Regions from separate parts of the Brevibacillus halotolerans genome, predicted to be linked through region 2. Evidence: riboswitches for the same ligand, from Rfam matches in the RefSeq annotation. Region 2 holds a riboswitch; the other holds the start of a gene.
The links. A riboswitch is a leader RNA that binds a small molecule or an ion and turns the genes downstream of it on or off. The one in region 2 is predicted to bind cyclic di-AMP.
Positions count from the first base shown of each region.

Region 1: it holds a riboswitch for cyclic di-AMP, as region 2 does, so the genes downstream of both, O0550_RS14170 (CAP domain-containing protein) here and O0550_RS20270 (C40 family peptidase) in region 2, are expected to answer to the same signal.

Region 1 is NZ_JAPTNK010000010.1:132,229-140,298, forward strand. It holds gene O0550_RS14160 (GntP family permease) at 1-198, opposite strand, end outside; gene O0550_RS14165 (sigma-54 interaction domain-containing protein) at 524-1,918, opposite strand; cyclic di-AMP (ydaO/yuaA leader) riboswitch at 2,364-2,529, shown strand; gene O0550_RS14170 (CAP domain-containing protein) at 2,535-3,317, shown strand; gene O0550_RS14175 (MerR family transcriptional regulator) at 3,506-4,339, shown strand; gene O0550_RS14180 (MATE family efflux transporter) at 4,453-5,814, shown strand; gene O0550_RS14185 (ROK family protein) at 5,905-6,786, opposite strand; gene O0550_RS14190 (DMT family transporter) at 6,836-7,234, opposite strand; gene O0550_RS14195 (TetR/AcrR family transcriptional regulator) at 7,231-7,821, opposite strand; gene O0550_RS14200 (hypothetical protein) at 7,969-8,070, opposite strand, start outside.
Region 2 is NZ_JAPTNK010000020.1:41,676-49,745, reverse strand. It holds gene O0550_RS20295 (HAMP domain-containing sensor histidine kinase) at 1-981, opposite strand, end outside; gene liaF (cell wall-active antibiotics response protein LiaF) at 1,001-2,107, opposite strand; gene O0550_RS20285 (class I SAM-dependent methyltransferase) at 2,137-2,688, opposite strand; gene O0550_RS20280 (PspA/IM30 family protein) at 2,748-3,452, opposite strand; gene O0550_RS20275 (LiaF transmembrane domain-containing protein) at 3,497-3,928, opposite strand; cyclic di-AMP (ydaO/yuaA leader) riboswitch at 4,302-4,440, shown strand; gene O0550_RS20270 (C40 family peptidase) at 4,447-4,899, shown strand; gene O0550_RS20265 (response regulator transcription factor) at 5,102-5,827, shown strand; gene O0550_RS20260 (sensor histidine kinase) at 5,831-7,210, shown strand; gene O0550_RS20255 (hypothetical protein) at 7,354-7,911, opposite strand.

The DNA of each region.
Region 1 (8,070 bases), on a different contig from region 2:
GACGGGGAAAAATGCCTTAATATAATTAGCTGCATTGCTCATGAATGTCTCTGTATAGCTTGGCAATAGCGATAAGCCAGATAAAGCGACAGCCAACAGAGTAAAAATGGGGGCAAATACGATAACGGGATAGCCTCGATATGCAAAAAACATTAGTAGACTCAAAGATACAAGGATCGCTACGATCTCTAACAGCATAAATACTTCCCCTCTCTCATGTGACAAAATGGTGTCTGTCGTTTACAAGAGAAGCATAATTCATGCCATTCATTCAGTAATACGTGTTCTTTACTATCATTCCAGCAACTCACACAGATACGAACAGCCTTTTTCGCGTCCCATGCTTTTACCAACGGAACGCTTTCACATATCGCTCTTGAATTAAAGTCCAAATTTTCGGAAATAAATTCGCACGCTCTTTGCTTCCTACAAATATATAAGCTCGTCTCTATAAGAATCATAAGCCTTATCTTTGTACATGTAAAAAAGTCCAAGATTCTGGACACCTTCCAAAATATTGGACTTACTGCTTCACTTGTTGCATTTGCCTGTCAATTAGCCTCTCCCACTTATGATAAAAGCTGGATTTACTAATTCCGAGCAGTTTTGCTGCCTCCCGTTTATTTCCCCCAGTTAGTTGAACGGCCCGTAGCAACGCCTCTCGTTCAGCCTTTGCTAACCAATCTTTAAGAATAGGAAGGCTACTCTGTACCATTGGGTTTCCTGATGTGGCTGTTGGCAGCAGAATATGCTCGGCCCGAATCCAACTCCCCTCCATCATATGCATGGCACGCTCCAATACATTGCGCAGCTCTCTTACGTTGCCGGGCCAGCGGTGATAACGCAACAGCTCCCATACCTCTTCATCCATCCCTTTCACAACAATCCCCGTTGACTCCATCAGTTGCTCTTGTATACTCTCTACCAAATGCGGCAAGTCTTCTAGCCTATCACGAAGCGGCGGTATGGTAAGGGTAACAACGTGCAAGCGGTAAAATAAATCCTCGCGAAACTTTCCCGCTTTCATTAAAGCAAACATATCTTTATTCGTAGAAGCAATCACTCGTACATCTAACGAGATTGGTCGACTTGCTCCGACTCGCTCTACTTCTTTTTCTTGCAAAACGCGTAAGAGCTTGGATTGTAGAGCGAGTGGCATATCCCCAATCTCATCTAGCAGGATTGTACCTCGATCAGCTAGCTCAAATTTCCCTTTTTTCCCTTTGCGCAGAGCTCCTGTAAATGCTCCCTCCTCGTATCCAAACAACTCGGACTCCAATAAATTATCTGGGATTGCCGCGCAATTTACCCGAATAAATGGTCCCATCGCTCGCTGACTTGCCGCATGAATAGCATGCGCAAATAGTTCTTTGCCCGTCCCGCTCTCTCCCGTAATAAGTACAGTTGTATTGCTTTTAGCAACCTTCATCGCCAATTCCTTACATTTATTCATTAAGTGGCTGGTGCTAACAATCTGTTCAAAACGATAAACTGCTCCCAGTTTTCTTTGCAATTCGCCTTTATAGTAATCTAATTCTTGTTTTAATTGATCGACAGTAGCAGACAAAGCGTGAAGCTGCCGCACATCCTGAAACATAACAGTTCCTAGCACAGCAATCATGTTCCCATCCCGATAAATAGGGACACGGTTCGCTATCATATCACGGCCGTTAATCCGTTGAACCTCAGCCAATTCAGCTAATCCGGTCTTAGCTACTATATGCATGCGCGTATTCTCAATGACTGAAGTAACATGTCTGCCGATTGGATTAGCTATCCCGATGAAATTCCGATATGTATGATTCATCATTAGAATGATGCCTTCTGGATTAGTGACCACTATACATTCATATGCTTGTTCAAATACATCCTCTACTAGTTTTAGGTATTCCGACGATGCTGCGGTCTGAAAAACCATTAGTCATCCCTCCTTCTAGATCGTAACAAATGATATTCTTCCATTTATCTACCATTAGTTATAGGTTTGTTTCCTCCTAGTACCCATCTTCACTTTTCTTACATACTTTCAATTTTCAGATTTTTACTCTAAAATGAACCTCCTATTTAACTTTTCCACATCCAGCTTGTCTTATAGTAGACTTTGATAGGAGGATGTTTTTTACAATTCATTCTAATTTATTCCTGCTTCATCTGCTTCGCTCTCCTCCTCCACATAACAAATGTGCTGTTTTTTTCAAAACTACCTGTTACCAAGGCCTTCATTTTCTATCATTTTGATCCAGCTTCATCCCTTTAGCCGCTTGATCTCTTCCTTATTCCTCCTTTTCTCATCAAATTTTAATAGGAATTTTTATCTACTTTTACCAGTTATCTACCGCTTTTTCCGTGCTTGCAACTTTGTTATTCTGAGTTTGCCGAAACTTCCCAAGTCATGAGAAGTGCGGGGGATGACCGATGGTGTAAGGCTTATGCTAGCCACCTGGGGTGAATCACACATAAATGCTGCGTAGGGTTGTATCCTCAATCCGAACCCGACAACTAACCTCGTAGGTAAAAAAAAGGAGCGATGAATAATGAAGAAAAATTGGATGTCTAAAACGGTATTTGCATTGGCAGTAGGAATGGCAGTAAGCGGTGTCGCTACGTCTGCATTTGCTGCTTCTCCAGTATGCGCGGTAAAAAATCTACCAGCCAAACAAGATATTGCTTCATTGACTGAATTACTTAATCAAAAGCAAGGGAAATCCAAGGATTGCCTTCCTACAGATCTATTAAATAGCCTATTGAATCAATCGAAAGATAAGGACAACTCCATTTTTCAAAAGTTAAAAAACATTGAAGATTCGGGCACTAAATCACCTTCTGCACCAAAGATTGAAAACAGATTTGCTGACGATTCCGATGAAGCTTCTGTAGACAAACAGAAAAAACCTTCTATGAAACAAGAGAGAAAAGATAAAGCTTCAAAAGAAAACGTATCTGCTGACGCAAGCGCAATGGTGAACGAAGTAGTAGATATCGTAAACAAAGAACGTGCTAAAGCTGGTCTGAAACCACTTAGCATGGATACAGAGCTAGCTAAAATGGCAACAGACAAAGCAAAAGACATGGCAGACAACAATTATTTCGACCATGATAGCCCAACCTTCGGATCTCCATTTAACATGATGGATCAGTATAAGATTTCCTACCAAACAGCGGGCGAAAACATCGCTGAAGGCCAACGTTCTGCTGAAGAAGTAATGAAAGACTGGATGGGCAGCGACGGACACCGTGAAAACATCATGAATTCTTCCTTCACAAAAATCGGAGTAGGATACTACAACGGTTACTGGGTACAAGAATTCATCGGATAAGCAATTCTCTCAAAATAGAGGAGCAACAAAGCCTCTATCCATGTTATCTCATAAAGACAGGCGAAATTCATCATTTCGTCTGTCTTTTTTATATGCTTCTTTGACTTAATTGATTTTATATAACAGGACAAGATAATGTATTACTAGAACACAAGAGGAAACGTGTACCCGAACCGGAGGAATCTGTTATGAAAAATCGCTTTACAATTGGCAAAATGGCTCGTATGCATCGTATCGCGGAATCAACGCTTCGCTATTATGATGAAAAGGGCATTTTTCAGCCCAAAACTATTGACCAGAAAACCCAGTACCGTTACTACACCATTGACCAATTTTCTACTTTGACTTCTATTAAGTTTTTTCGCCATTTAGGGATTCCCCTACAAGAGATTAAAAGATTTATGGATGAACGTACACCCGATTTGGCTTTGGACATCCTAGAAAAGCAAAGAACATCTCTTCAACAAAAACAACAGGAAATTGTCTACATGTTAAATCGCTTGGAAAGTAAGATCACAACCATTAAACAAGGCGTAGATAAACCGGATGATTCCGTGGTATTTAAAGAGTTACCAAAGCGATATATTCACTCCATAGTCGTGGAAGCAGAACTCTCTGATGAAGAATTTGAATATCACCTTAATACCTTGCAAAGCGATCTTCAGCTTTTAGAGGTATCCTTATTTGCTGGTGATATCGGTACCTCTGTGTCCAAATCCGCCATCCTCAAAGGAGACTATCAAGATTACAACAGTTTATTTATTATGATTGATGATCTCCCCGTCGATAAAGAGCGCTATGCCAGTATTCCTGCTGGTCTGTATGCATGTACAATGCATTATGGGCCTTACGAACAGCTTGATCAGTCATATGAACGCCTCCTTTCAGCGATCAAACAGTGTCATTATGAGATTACAGACAAATCCTATGAGCTAGGCATTGTAGATTTGTCTATCACCAGTGAATCGGATGAATTTATTACTGAAATTCAAATCCCAATTCAGCCTCTATCCTCCTTATAAATCACTGATTTCAACAGAATTTATTGACTCGCAAACAAAAAATTTTCTACGCCCCCTTGAGTTTCAAGTAGCTTGAAGGTTTACAATAAGAGCTATCACAAGGAGGTCGTATTATGACAGACGCAGCAATTAAACTAAGGGAGACCCCCGTGCCAAAGCTATTCATCTCTTATCTCATCCCTTCTGTACTCGGCATGTTACTGATGTCGATTAATATTTTTGTGGATGGAGTATTTGTTAGCCGCGGGGTGGGACCAGAAGGATTAGCCGGGGTAAACATCTCCGTACCCGCCTTTTCTATCTTCCTTTCTATCTCTCTTTGGATTGGAATGGGTGGAGCCACTCTCTACTCGGCTGCCTTGGGAAGAAATGAAGTAACACACGCTCGCCAGATTTTTACCCAATCTTTTGCACTGGCACTTCTATTGGTTAGCCTCATCATGGCTGTTTGCTTAACACATATCGAACAAATAGCCTATATTTTTGGAGCTGACAAGACAATCCTGCCTTATGCACTTGATTATTTACATGTGCTGTTAACCTTCGGGATCGTTTATGTATTAGAAAACATCCTGAGCATTTTTATCCGTAATGATGGAAACCCCAAGCTAGCGATGATGGGCCTAATCGTCACATCGGTTCTGAACATACTATTTAACTATATCTTTATTTTCATGATGGGAATGGGTGTAAAGGGAGCGGCCTACGCTACGATCTTATCGGCTGCTATCGGATTTTTAGTGCTACTTACCCACTTTTGGAAGAAAGGTAGCACATTGCGTTTTGTGGCATTCCGATTTCAGCTAAAGGAAATCAGGCAAATCGTAAATATTGGCTTTCCTAGCTTTATTGCGGAGAGTACGATCGCGATCACTACTTTAGCGTACAATCTGGCTTTCATGAAATATCTGGGGGCACAGGGGGTTGCAGCCTATGCCATCGTCAACTATATTCATGCAATGCTATTGTTATTGTTCATGGGGGTAGGAGCGGCTCTGCAACCGATTGCCAGCTTCCATTATGGTGCTCAATTAAGTGAACGATTGCGAGCTAGCTTACGTTTAACAGTAAAAACTGGCTGGGGCTTCGGAATCGCCGCCTTACTTTTTGGCGTTTTGTTTTCGAATGTATTTATCATGTTATTTGACATCCAATCAGAAGAATTGATTCAAATCACCGTGAACGGGATGAATCTATTTTTTATCAACTATCTTTTCTTAGGATATAATCTTGTATATGGGGAGTATTTCCAAGCCATACAGAAGATACGCAAATCACTGTGGATTATTTTAACCCGTGGTGTCTTGCTGGTTATTCCTTTGGTGTTTATCCTGCCAAAATGGTTCGGGGTAAATGGCATTTGGCTCGCAATCCCTATTGCCGAAGCATTGACCGCATTAGGCATTCGTATGTTAAATCGCAAAACACCACCTGTTCCACAATTTACAAAGCGCGAAACAGAAGTTACTGTCTAACAAGTACGAAAAAGGTAGCCCGAAATGAGCTACCTTTTTTATATACATGCAAAATCAATTGATCTTCAATCAAAACCTTGTTGGTTGCTGTTATCCTTGTACCAAGCTTCTTTTCGCTAAGGCTAGAGCACCGCACACTCCTGCATTATCCCCTAGTGCCGGTGGAACAATATAGGTTGACAAGTCGTTACAGAAATACTGATTTTCACTCACATAGCCTTGTAATAGCTCGCTCAGTTGCTGTCTTACTAGGGGAAATAGCTGCTCCTGCTTCATAACCCCGCCGCCTATGATGAGCCTTTTAGGTGCTAAGATAAGGACATAATTCATCAACGCTTGAGCTAAATAATAAGCCTCCAGCTCCCAGACCTCTGTGCTTGCTTGCAATTTTGCTCCCTTTTGATTCCACCGTTTTTCAATAGCTGGTCCAGATGCCATGCCCTCTAAACAGTTGCCATGGTACGGACACACACCTGTAAACGAATCGAGATGGTGTGGTTTTACCAAGATATGTCCCATCTCTGGGTGAGACATACCGTGTAATAGCTTTCCTTCAACAATAGCCCCAACACCAATTCCCGTACCTACTGTCATATAGATGCAACTATCTAAGCCTTTTGCGGCACCCCAAGTAGCCTCACCCAATGCAGCAGCATTTACATCTGTATCAAACGCAATCGGAACAGAAAAATGCTCTTTCATATGACCAAGCACGTTATAATTTCTCCAAGCGAGCTTTGGCGTATTCCTTACATATCCATAGGTAGCACTAGCTGTGTTTAGATCAATCGGTCCAAACGAGCCTATTCCAATCACATCTAGCTTCTTTTGGTGTAAAAAGGTTATTACCTGCTCCAAGGTTTCTTGAGGAGTCGTGGTTGGAAAGCTGCTTCTCTCCAAAATCTCTCCAAATTCATTTCCGATTGCACAGACAAACTTTGTTCCCCCTGCTTCCACTGCCCCTAGTCTCATTTCTTGGTGCACTCCTTTGTAGCCTGAATGGTTTTACATCATCTTTTGCTTACTGGTATAAGCCACTCTTACTATCAGATGCTACCACTTCGGTTTCTTCACTGTGCTTTCCTTCTGCTGGTGCTCCATGGGAGCCACCTTGCAAATTTAAAAGAACACATCCTGCGATGATCAATAGAATAGCAATCACCTTTTGTAAGGATAGACTATCCTTAAACCAAATAATCCCAATGGTCGCGATTAATGCAGTACCGATTCCTGACCAAATTGCATACACAACGCCAACCTCTAATTTTTTTAAAGCTAAACTTAACGAGGAAAAGCAAATCAGATAAAACACAAACATAAGAATGGTTGGCCATATCTTCGTTAATCCATTCGACAGCTTCATCATAGTCGTGCCTGCAACCTCTAATAAAATAGCTACTCCCAAAAAGACCCAACTCATTTCGCTCTCTCCTCTCTATTTGCTGACTCACTCTCTCTATCTCTTACACCCTCCACCATGATATCCATGATGGCTTCCAGCGCCTCATGCACTGTCATTTGCTGCTGTGTGAGCGGAGATTGATAGGTCATCTGCTGTAAGGAACCTATAAACATCTGGATAAAAACCTTCACATTCACAGGCCGAAAGACACCTTCTGCAATGCCTTCTTCCATAAATCTGCTTATATTGTCCCATCCCTCATGCATAAGCGTATTAAAAATCTGCCACTGCTCAGGATAAAACCTCTTTAATTCTTCTAAGAATCGTAAATCAAACGTGATAAGCTCACTAGGAATCACGAAGAACAACTGCTTTAATTTTTCAATTGGTCCCAGCTGCTCATGTTGTAAGATTTCTGTTTCTTTATTGAAATAATGCTGCATATCCTGCTGAATAATGTAGGCTAGCAGCTCCTCTTTGGATGTAAAAATACCATATAAGGTTTTCGTGCTAACGCCTGCATGCTGAGCAACGTTTGCCATTGTGAATTTGACACCATATCGCTTCACCTCTTCAATCGCACACACTGCAATGCGATTTTGCATTGAGATCACCCCCTCTGGAACCAAGGAAAATATTTTATTTTTTATATTTTCCACTGTTACTATTTTAAAATAAAAAACATTTGTTAGCAATCCCCTACCACTCATTCCCTTTGACGAAGCTATGTTACTATTCCCCTATTATTCAATTTACTTAGCCCCATAGGTAGAAAATAAAGCTTTTACCAGATAGGCGGCTTCTGTCCCAACACTGCCTTGCTGATGAATCGGTACACGTTGCCCTATAAAAAA
Region 2 (8,070 bases):
GGTCATTTTTTCTCCTTCTGGATCAAAGCCAATACCATCATCCGCAATGCGTAAACGTACATGCCCTTGCAACGTGAATAATTTTACTGTAATGCTATGTGCCCTTGAATGACGCAAGGAGTTGGATAGTGCTTCCTGAAGAATGCGAAACAGTTGATCTTCAATACCATTCGGGATATTGGCAATGTTACTGATTTCCCAATTAATATCCAACGTATGCTTGATCTTCAGCTCTTCTAATAGCTCCTCAACCGCTTCATCCAGTGATTTGTTTTGTAATGTAGCCGGACGCAAATGCAACAGTAATGCTCTCATCTCTGCCTGAGCTCCTGCTGCCATTTCCTCTACCAGTTCAATCTGCTGTGCCGCTCGACTCGGATTTTTATCAATTAACCGTTTGATAGCAGCAGTGGTCATCGCGATAGCAAACAGTTGCTGACTGACAGCATCATGCAATTCACGTGCAAGCCGCTGGCGCTCCTCTGTCACCGCGGCAGCTTTAACCTGATCATGCAATTCTGCATTATGCGTGGAGAGTCGCTGTAACGATGCCACTTGCCCCTCCCATTTAGCTGCAAGTCGATTTAACTGCCAGCCCAATTCGCCAATCTCATCCGAGCCTAATTCCGGTACCCGATAAGATAACATACCGCGTTCTAAATTCATCGTCGCCTCCCATAAGGAATGCAGACGCTTTTTTAACAGATTGCCAGCGATATAACCGCTGACTAGCCCAACAACTGTAGCCACTACTAATCCTACAACCAATTGAAAAAAGAAAATACGCCAGCTAAATTCAACGGTCACTGATACATGTAGATATTTAGCCAACCACTCATTGACCTCCGGACGATCCTTACTAAAATGACCGATCCATAGGAAAATACCAAACATCGTCAATACCGTGCTGTTTGTCCAGAACAGCGCTTGTTGAACCGCCTGCCACTGAATACTTTTTAATGTCGAATAGGATTGTTTCATATGTCTGTACACCCTCTCATCAGATGTACTTGACATCAATATCGCCCACCCAGAGCGAAATGATGATTTTTACTTTTTCAGTAGCTTCTGCGTAGTTATGAGTGGACAGCATCACCTTACGCGTAATCCCATTTTGACGATGGCCTAGTACTTCCAATTCTCCAATAGTCACCTCTGCCATCACCTGTACTGGCATATCGACCGGAACATAGATCGTGACATCTCCAATCCAGCCGTTGATGACTAGTGTACCTTCCTTTTCAGGAATGACAGCACGGGACAGATCAATAACCACATCGCCGATCCCCTGCCAAATCCGCATATTTTTTAGCTCAAAACGACCAGAAATCAATTTATAATCACCAATTAACGAGCTACGTGTATCCTGTGGATTATGAATGTGTACGTGATCGTAAAACGTCTTATCAAAGCTTTTATGAAAGGATTTATCGCTAGATTTGTGCTGTTCTCTATGCGTGCCTTCTTGAGCCGAAATTGGTTCATCAGGCCCCGTATCAGAATAATAAGAACCAGAATAGCATTCGCCTTCAATTTTAGGCCCAAACTTTGAATAGGACTCCTTCTTTGCCTTTTGATTATTCTGCTCGCCTGTATAAAAGCTTTGACTCGTAGGCTGTGTCTGAATATCTGCCTGCTTTTTTTCTTGTGCCTTTTTCCGCTGACTCTCCTTAAGTAACGCATCCATTTCAAGATCGAGATCATCTTGCTTAGCTGTGTCTGCTGATTGAGAATAAGCGGTTGTTTCTTGCAGCTTCTCTTCTGTATAAGTAAAGTCTTGGCCAAAATCATTCTGATTTCGACCTTTACGACGTATTAATCGAATGCCATAGTAAATAAAGAACATGGAAAAAATAAAGCCGAACAAATTATGAATGGCAATACCAAACCATTCCTGAAAAATATTAAGAATACCAATGGTTAATAAGATACCACCGGTAATTTTTCTTCCTCTTTTCCAAAATCGATACCCCCAAAAAATAAAGAGCAGAGGCCATAAGGAAAAAATGCTGAAAAAAATCAGCCCTAAATTATTGAGGAAGAGGCCTAAACCGACAAAGATGATAATGGTACCTGCCACCATTTTTTCTACGCGAGAAAATTTCAAACGAAGCCTACTCCTCTCTCAACTGATTTTTATCTTTTCTTACATACATAGACAAAAGCTGGTGGGATATTAAACGGGGTAAATTTAATATCTACCGTAGAAAATCGCGATTCCAGTTCATTCTTCAGTTGCAAGGAGTACTGAAAGGTAACAAAAACCCCATCCGGTTCAAGGGATTCTACCACACAATCTAAGATATCACTGCGTAGCTTTTCAGGGAAAACAGCAAATGGCAGTCCAGAAACAATAGCATCCAGTGAAGGAATATTTAATTCATTCATATACTCTGATAATCTGACCGCCTCCGAGCAAATTGGTACCTGAGGAAAACGATGATGCAGCATTTGCTGGAATTGTGGATCACGCTCCACGATAAAAAACCGTGCATCCTTCTTCATCTGAGTAAGAATAGCACGTGTAAAAACACCGGTTCCTGGCCCCAATTCGGCAATATGTCCTACTTGCTCCCATGGAACATTTTTCATCATTAGACTACTTAAAAAACGCGAACTGGGGATCACGCTCCCTACTTGTCCCGGTCGCGAGACAAAGCGTCTCAGAAACACAAGTAAATCTGACATCTAGTAAACCCTCCTAGGGGAAAAGCAGCCCTAAACAGGGCTGCTGTGTGTAATAATATCTAGTTCTTTGTTGCTGACTCTATTTCTTCCCTATTTTCAGTGGATTTTCCTGCCAACTTCTCCTTTAATTTTGCTAATTCATAATCTAACTCGTCTTTTTTGTCCAGCTTTTTCAATGAACGGTGGTATTCAGAGTCCTCATACATACCACTCATGCTAGCTTCCGCTTCCATTTGCATTACTTTTTCCTCCATACGATGAAAACCGCGAGCCGCATTTTCAACACCTATGCCTGTTACATAAGAGTTTACTTGCTTTTGTGTACGGGCTACTTGAGCTCTGGACATTAACATATACTTTTTCGCACGCATTTTATAGAACTCTTCTTTTAGTTCAGCTAATTTTTCACGCATTTGCTGGGCAGCATTACTAGATGAATCCAATAATTCTTTTAATTCGAGTGCACGTGATTCGTATGTCTTCTGATCCAATAAAGCACGTCTAGCCAATTCGTCCTCGCCTTCAGTAAGAGCAAGCATTACTTGGCGCTCGCGTTTAGTTGCTAAAGTATTCGCCTCTTCATATTGTTGGCGGAATTTCTTCTCCTGAGCCACCTGACGAGCTACCGCTACTTCTACCCGACCAATCTCCGCTTCCATATCACGCATGTATTGTGTAAGCATAACAACCGGATCTTCTATGGAATCAATCGCATTATTTACGGAAGCCACCGTTACATCACGCAGTCTTTTAAAAATACTCATTTTAGAATTCCTCCTTAGAGTTTATCATTTTTTGGTTTTTGTAATCAAAACAAATCCTTATGTTGACGTTTCTTTAACTCGTTTTCCCAACGATCTAGCTTATCTTCACGCAATACACTTTGGGCCCATTCTCTCTCCCACATCGATGGAGTTGATTCATACGGAGCCGTATGTCGTTGGCCTTTCATAAGCTTACATCCAAAGTAGATGATCGCAATCGCTAGCAAGCAACCAAATAGCAAGCTCAATTTATTTAAGAGCATTAATAGCCCGAAGAGGAAAACAAATATTCCCCATCCTTTATTTCCTGTTGAGCCAGCGCTTAACACCTTTTTGCAACCATAGACCATTAACAGTCCTGCGATAAACATGGGGATTAACCTGTCGATTCCTAGCCCTAGTTTGTCAAGCAATACCAGTACCCCTACGACAATCAGCGTAAGCCCCAGAAATAATTTTCCGGATTGCCCTTGCAAGTGTTTTCCCTCCTTTTTTCATTCGCTTGTTGTTCATGACCTTATTGTAGTCGACCCTGAAATAATCTATAACGGGCGAGCGGATGGTTTTCGACTCAGCCCTGAGTCGGAGAGAATGTCCATCCTTGAAAGGAAAGATAGATTACCCTATTACATAGATAGGAAAATTAGATAAAGCAACAGGAAACGACAGAAATTTTCACCTTGTTTCTACTAATAGAAAATAGAAGAGAAATGTCACTCTTATCAAAAATAGATAAGACGGGTATTCTCCAAAAAGATTACTTAAAAATATGTCGAAATGGTGAACTTTAATATAAAAAAAAGGGAAATCGCGACGAAAGTAGAATTTAATCTCTCTGTGTAAAAAAAAATCGAAAATTAGCCGAACTCCAGACAATGGAAACGGGGGAACCAAACTTTGGGGTGAATAGCTGTTCTTTCAAAACAGCTTAGGGAAACCTTTCGACCGAACCCATCAGCTAACCTCGGAGGCTTAAAAGGAAGGGGCTCTTTCGTTGCGTAAGTTTGTGTGTTCCATACTAACGACTGCATTACTAGCCGTGGGTGGAGGTTCTGTATTCGCATCCTCCGACTCATTAGACAAGACCATCAATCCTTTGTATGGCGTACCTTACAAAGCAGCCGGTAAATCTACTTACGGTTTTGATTGCTCCGGATTTACTGGATACGTGTTTGGGGCTTTAGGTGCAAAACTTCCAGCTTCTTCTTCTGCCCAATTTGAAATCGGGGAATCAGTAGATCGAGAAGACCTGAAACCAGGAGATTTAGTGTTTTTTAACACGAATGGAAGAAGCATCTCACACGTAGGCATCTATATTGGAAACAATATGTTTGCTCACTCGGAAACAGGAATTGGAGTAACGAAGACAAGCCTTGATGATCCCTACTATTGGAGCAAAAAATACGTAGGCGCTAAACGTGTAGCAATTCCAGAAATGGAAGACTAAAATCTTTTTCACGGAAGCTGAAAAAGAAGCACAACCTTTTTATACAAAAGCCAGGGACATGAGTCTCTGGCTTTTTCTGACTATAATTAGTACCAGCTCACATGATAAGACTATATCTTTCCTTATATTTAATTGTGCCATACACCCCTATCCATGATATGATGAAATTAACTGCATTTCGTAGAAACTAGGAGGGTCTCCCTTGAAAGATCATATTTTTGTCGTGGACGATAACCAAGAGATTGTCGATCTGCTCCAAGATATTCTTGAGAATGAAGGTTTTGACGTTTCTCATGCTAATAGTGGAGAAGAAGCACTTGCAAAGCTAGATAGCGGGCTAACCCCCAACCTCATTTTACTTGATATCATGATGCCACATATGAGCGGATATGAACTATGCGCGCAAATTCGCCGTGAACGGGAAATGCCTATCATTTTCTTAAGTGCAAAAGGTAAACCAGTAGATAAAGTTGTAGGACTAGAAATCGGTGCTGATGACTATATCACCAAGCCTTTTGATACGGAAGAATTGTTGGCTCGCATCCGTGCTCATCTTCGCCGCTATGACCGTTTGAGAAAATTAACTGCCCAGAATGAACAACTAGACAAGGAAGCTGGAAATTCAGCTCTCACCATCTTAAAATTCAAAGGGTTGGAAATTCATAAGGAAACTTACTCTGTCTATGCAGGGGAAAATAAAATTGATTTATCTACAAAAGAATTTCAATTATTAACCTTTCTAGCAGAGAATCCAGGTATTGTTTTTACCCGAGAGCAAATCTATGATCGCGTATGGGGCTATGGTTATGGCTCACTTAATACTGTTACGGTACATATTAAGAACCTGCGCGAAAAGCTAGAAACTGAACGCACATTTATTAAAACACAATGGGGAACTGGTTACGTCTTTATTGGGGAGCGTATCTAATTCGTGAAAATCAGCAATAAAATACTGCTCGCCTTTTTAGCTGTCATCGTGATTCATATTTTGGCCTATCGCTTTGTTTTTCAAAACATTATTGTGGATCAGCTTAAAACAGATCGCCACGAGCAGTTTTTGCTGGGAAAAGAAGTGGCTGAGAGAGTCAGCTTTAATGAAGTGATTCGTCGTTCCTTGTTTAAAGATCCCAATGAATTAAAAGAATTAACGAAACAGTTACCAGAAGACCTGATGTATACGATTGTGGTAGAGGATGAGAATGGACATGCCATTACCACGAAAACCTCCGAAGCCTATAATGCAAAAGGCAAAGGATTAAAAAAGGTAATAGCAGAGTATTCCATTGATCGTAGTGCTCCTGTACAAGGTAGGACTGTTGTTCGATTTTATACAGATGATTATGATATTCTCTCTTCTAAAGGAGTTACCATGATCATTGTGTATATTTATGTCAGCTTAATTTTCATAGGTATTATTCTATTTATTGTGGTCATTCGTTGGATACTCCGCCCTGTTAATGAGCTTTCTCGTGTTACTCAGGAAATTAAGCTAGGCAAACGAGATGTTGCCTTTTCTTATCAATCTACCGATGAATTTGGGCAACTATTCCGCTATTTCGATGACATGGTGGAAGAGCTCAATTTTGTCGAGGAACGACAACAAGAATTGATGGCTGCGATTGCGCATGATTTTCGCACGCCTTTAACTACAATCAAGGGGTACGCCTCTTATATTGCTTCAGGTCGGGTTACCGATCTTGAGCGAATACAGAAGCAGATGGCAAAAATAGAAGACAAGGCTCTTGATTTGGAAAACCTATTGGATGAGCTACAGGATCATAATCAATTGATGGGTCGTTTTCCACTCAACCTAACTCGTATTCATATCCGAACATTCGCTAGCAACATCGCTGAGGAATACGCCACCCGTCTGGAGCAAAGCCCCATCAGCTTTTCCAGTAAATTCCGCGTTTCTGATTCCTTACATATGGAGGCGGATGAGCAAAAGCTACGACGTGTTTTAGAAAACCTACTAAATAACGCGATACATTATAATAAACCTGATGGAAGTATCCTGTTTACCTGTGATATGGGAAACAATGAGGTGAGCTTCTCTGTCATTGATAAAGGGGACGGTATCGCAGAAGAAGATTTATCGAAAATCTTCACCAAATTCTACCGTGCGGAAAAATCACGTAATCGCAATAGTGGTGGTACAGGATTAGGCTTAACAATTTGCCAGCGACTTGTTGAACGGCATTCTGGAAAAATCACGGTAAGCAGTCAGGTAGGTATAGGAAGCGCCTTTACCGTAACCATTCCGCTTAAACAGAAAAAAACAGCTCCTGATATACCTGTACCACAGGATTAGGAGAACCAATCGTTTTTCCTACAGGATAATCGACTAAGAAGGTCACTATAAAAAATACCGCATCCGAGCTACTAACTTGGATGCGGTATTTTTTTATGGCTGTGTTATCGGTTCCTTACTGCCATACAGACGGTATCCCCGGATTATGCCTCTCGTTCCTCAAGTAATCGCAAGGATTCAATACAATACTCCACAATTTCATTTATATCAGGGATATTTCCTTCATCGATTTTCCGATGAAAATCCAGTTTAATTCGTACCTGAAATTGTTCAGGCGGCCATCTAAATTCCTGATGCTCATCTACTGTAAACATGACCTGTTGTGTGATATGCGGTCGATGGCCCCAAATTTCATTTAACAAATCAATTACTTGAACAGATTCGTAGCGTACATCCCTCATTGATACATCGAAATGAATGCATATCCGACAGCCCATCGGTACAGCAAGCGTTTGCTCTAACTGCTCACTTGCGATATCCGCTAGTTCTGTTGAGAGCTGAATTTCGGCAGTAACCTTATGCCTGCTATCGTCTTCCTTGGAAGACAATAAATGAAATTGAATATGAAAATAGCGTCCAAATTTAGCCAAATCAACAGCATCTACTCGATTTATTACCAAAATATCGCCATCCAAATCATGATCATAAACAGCGCCTTCTAATACAACCTTTATATTGTCATAAATAATTGGATGAAACATCAAATAGCTCCTCTCCATATTCTGTTCTTAGAATGCCCTGTTTTTTTGGCTGGTGCAAGTAAAACGAAAAGAAAAATGAATGACTTCAATCCTTTTCTCATTAACAGCTACATTCATACACAAAATGTATACCAATAAAAAAAAGCCACTCTGCTTGAC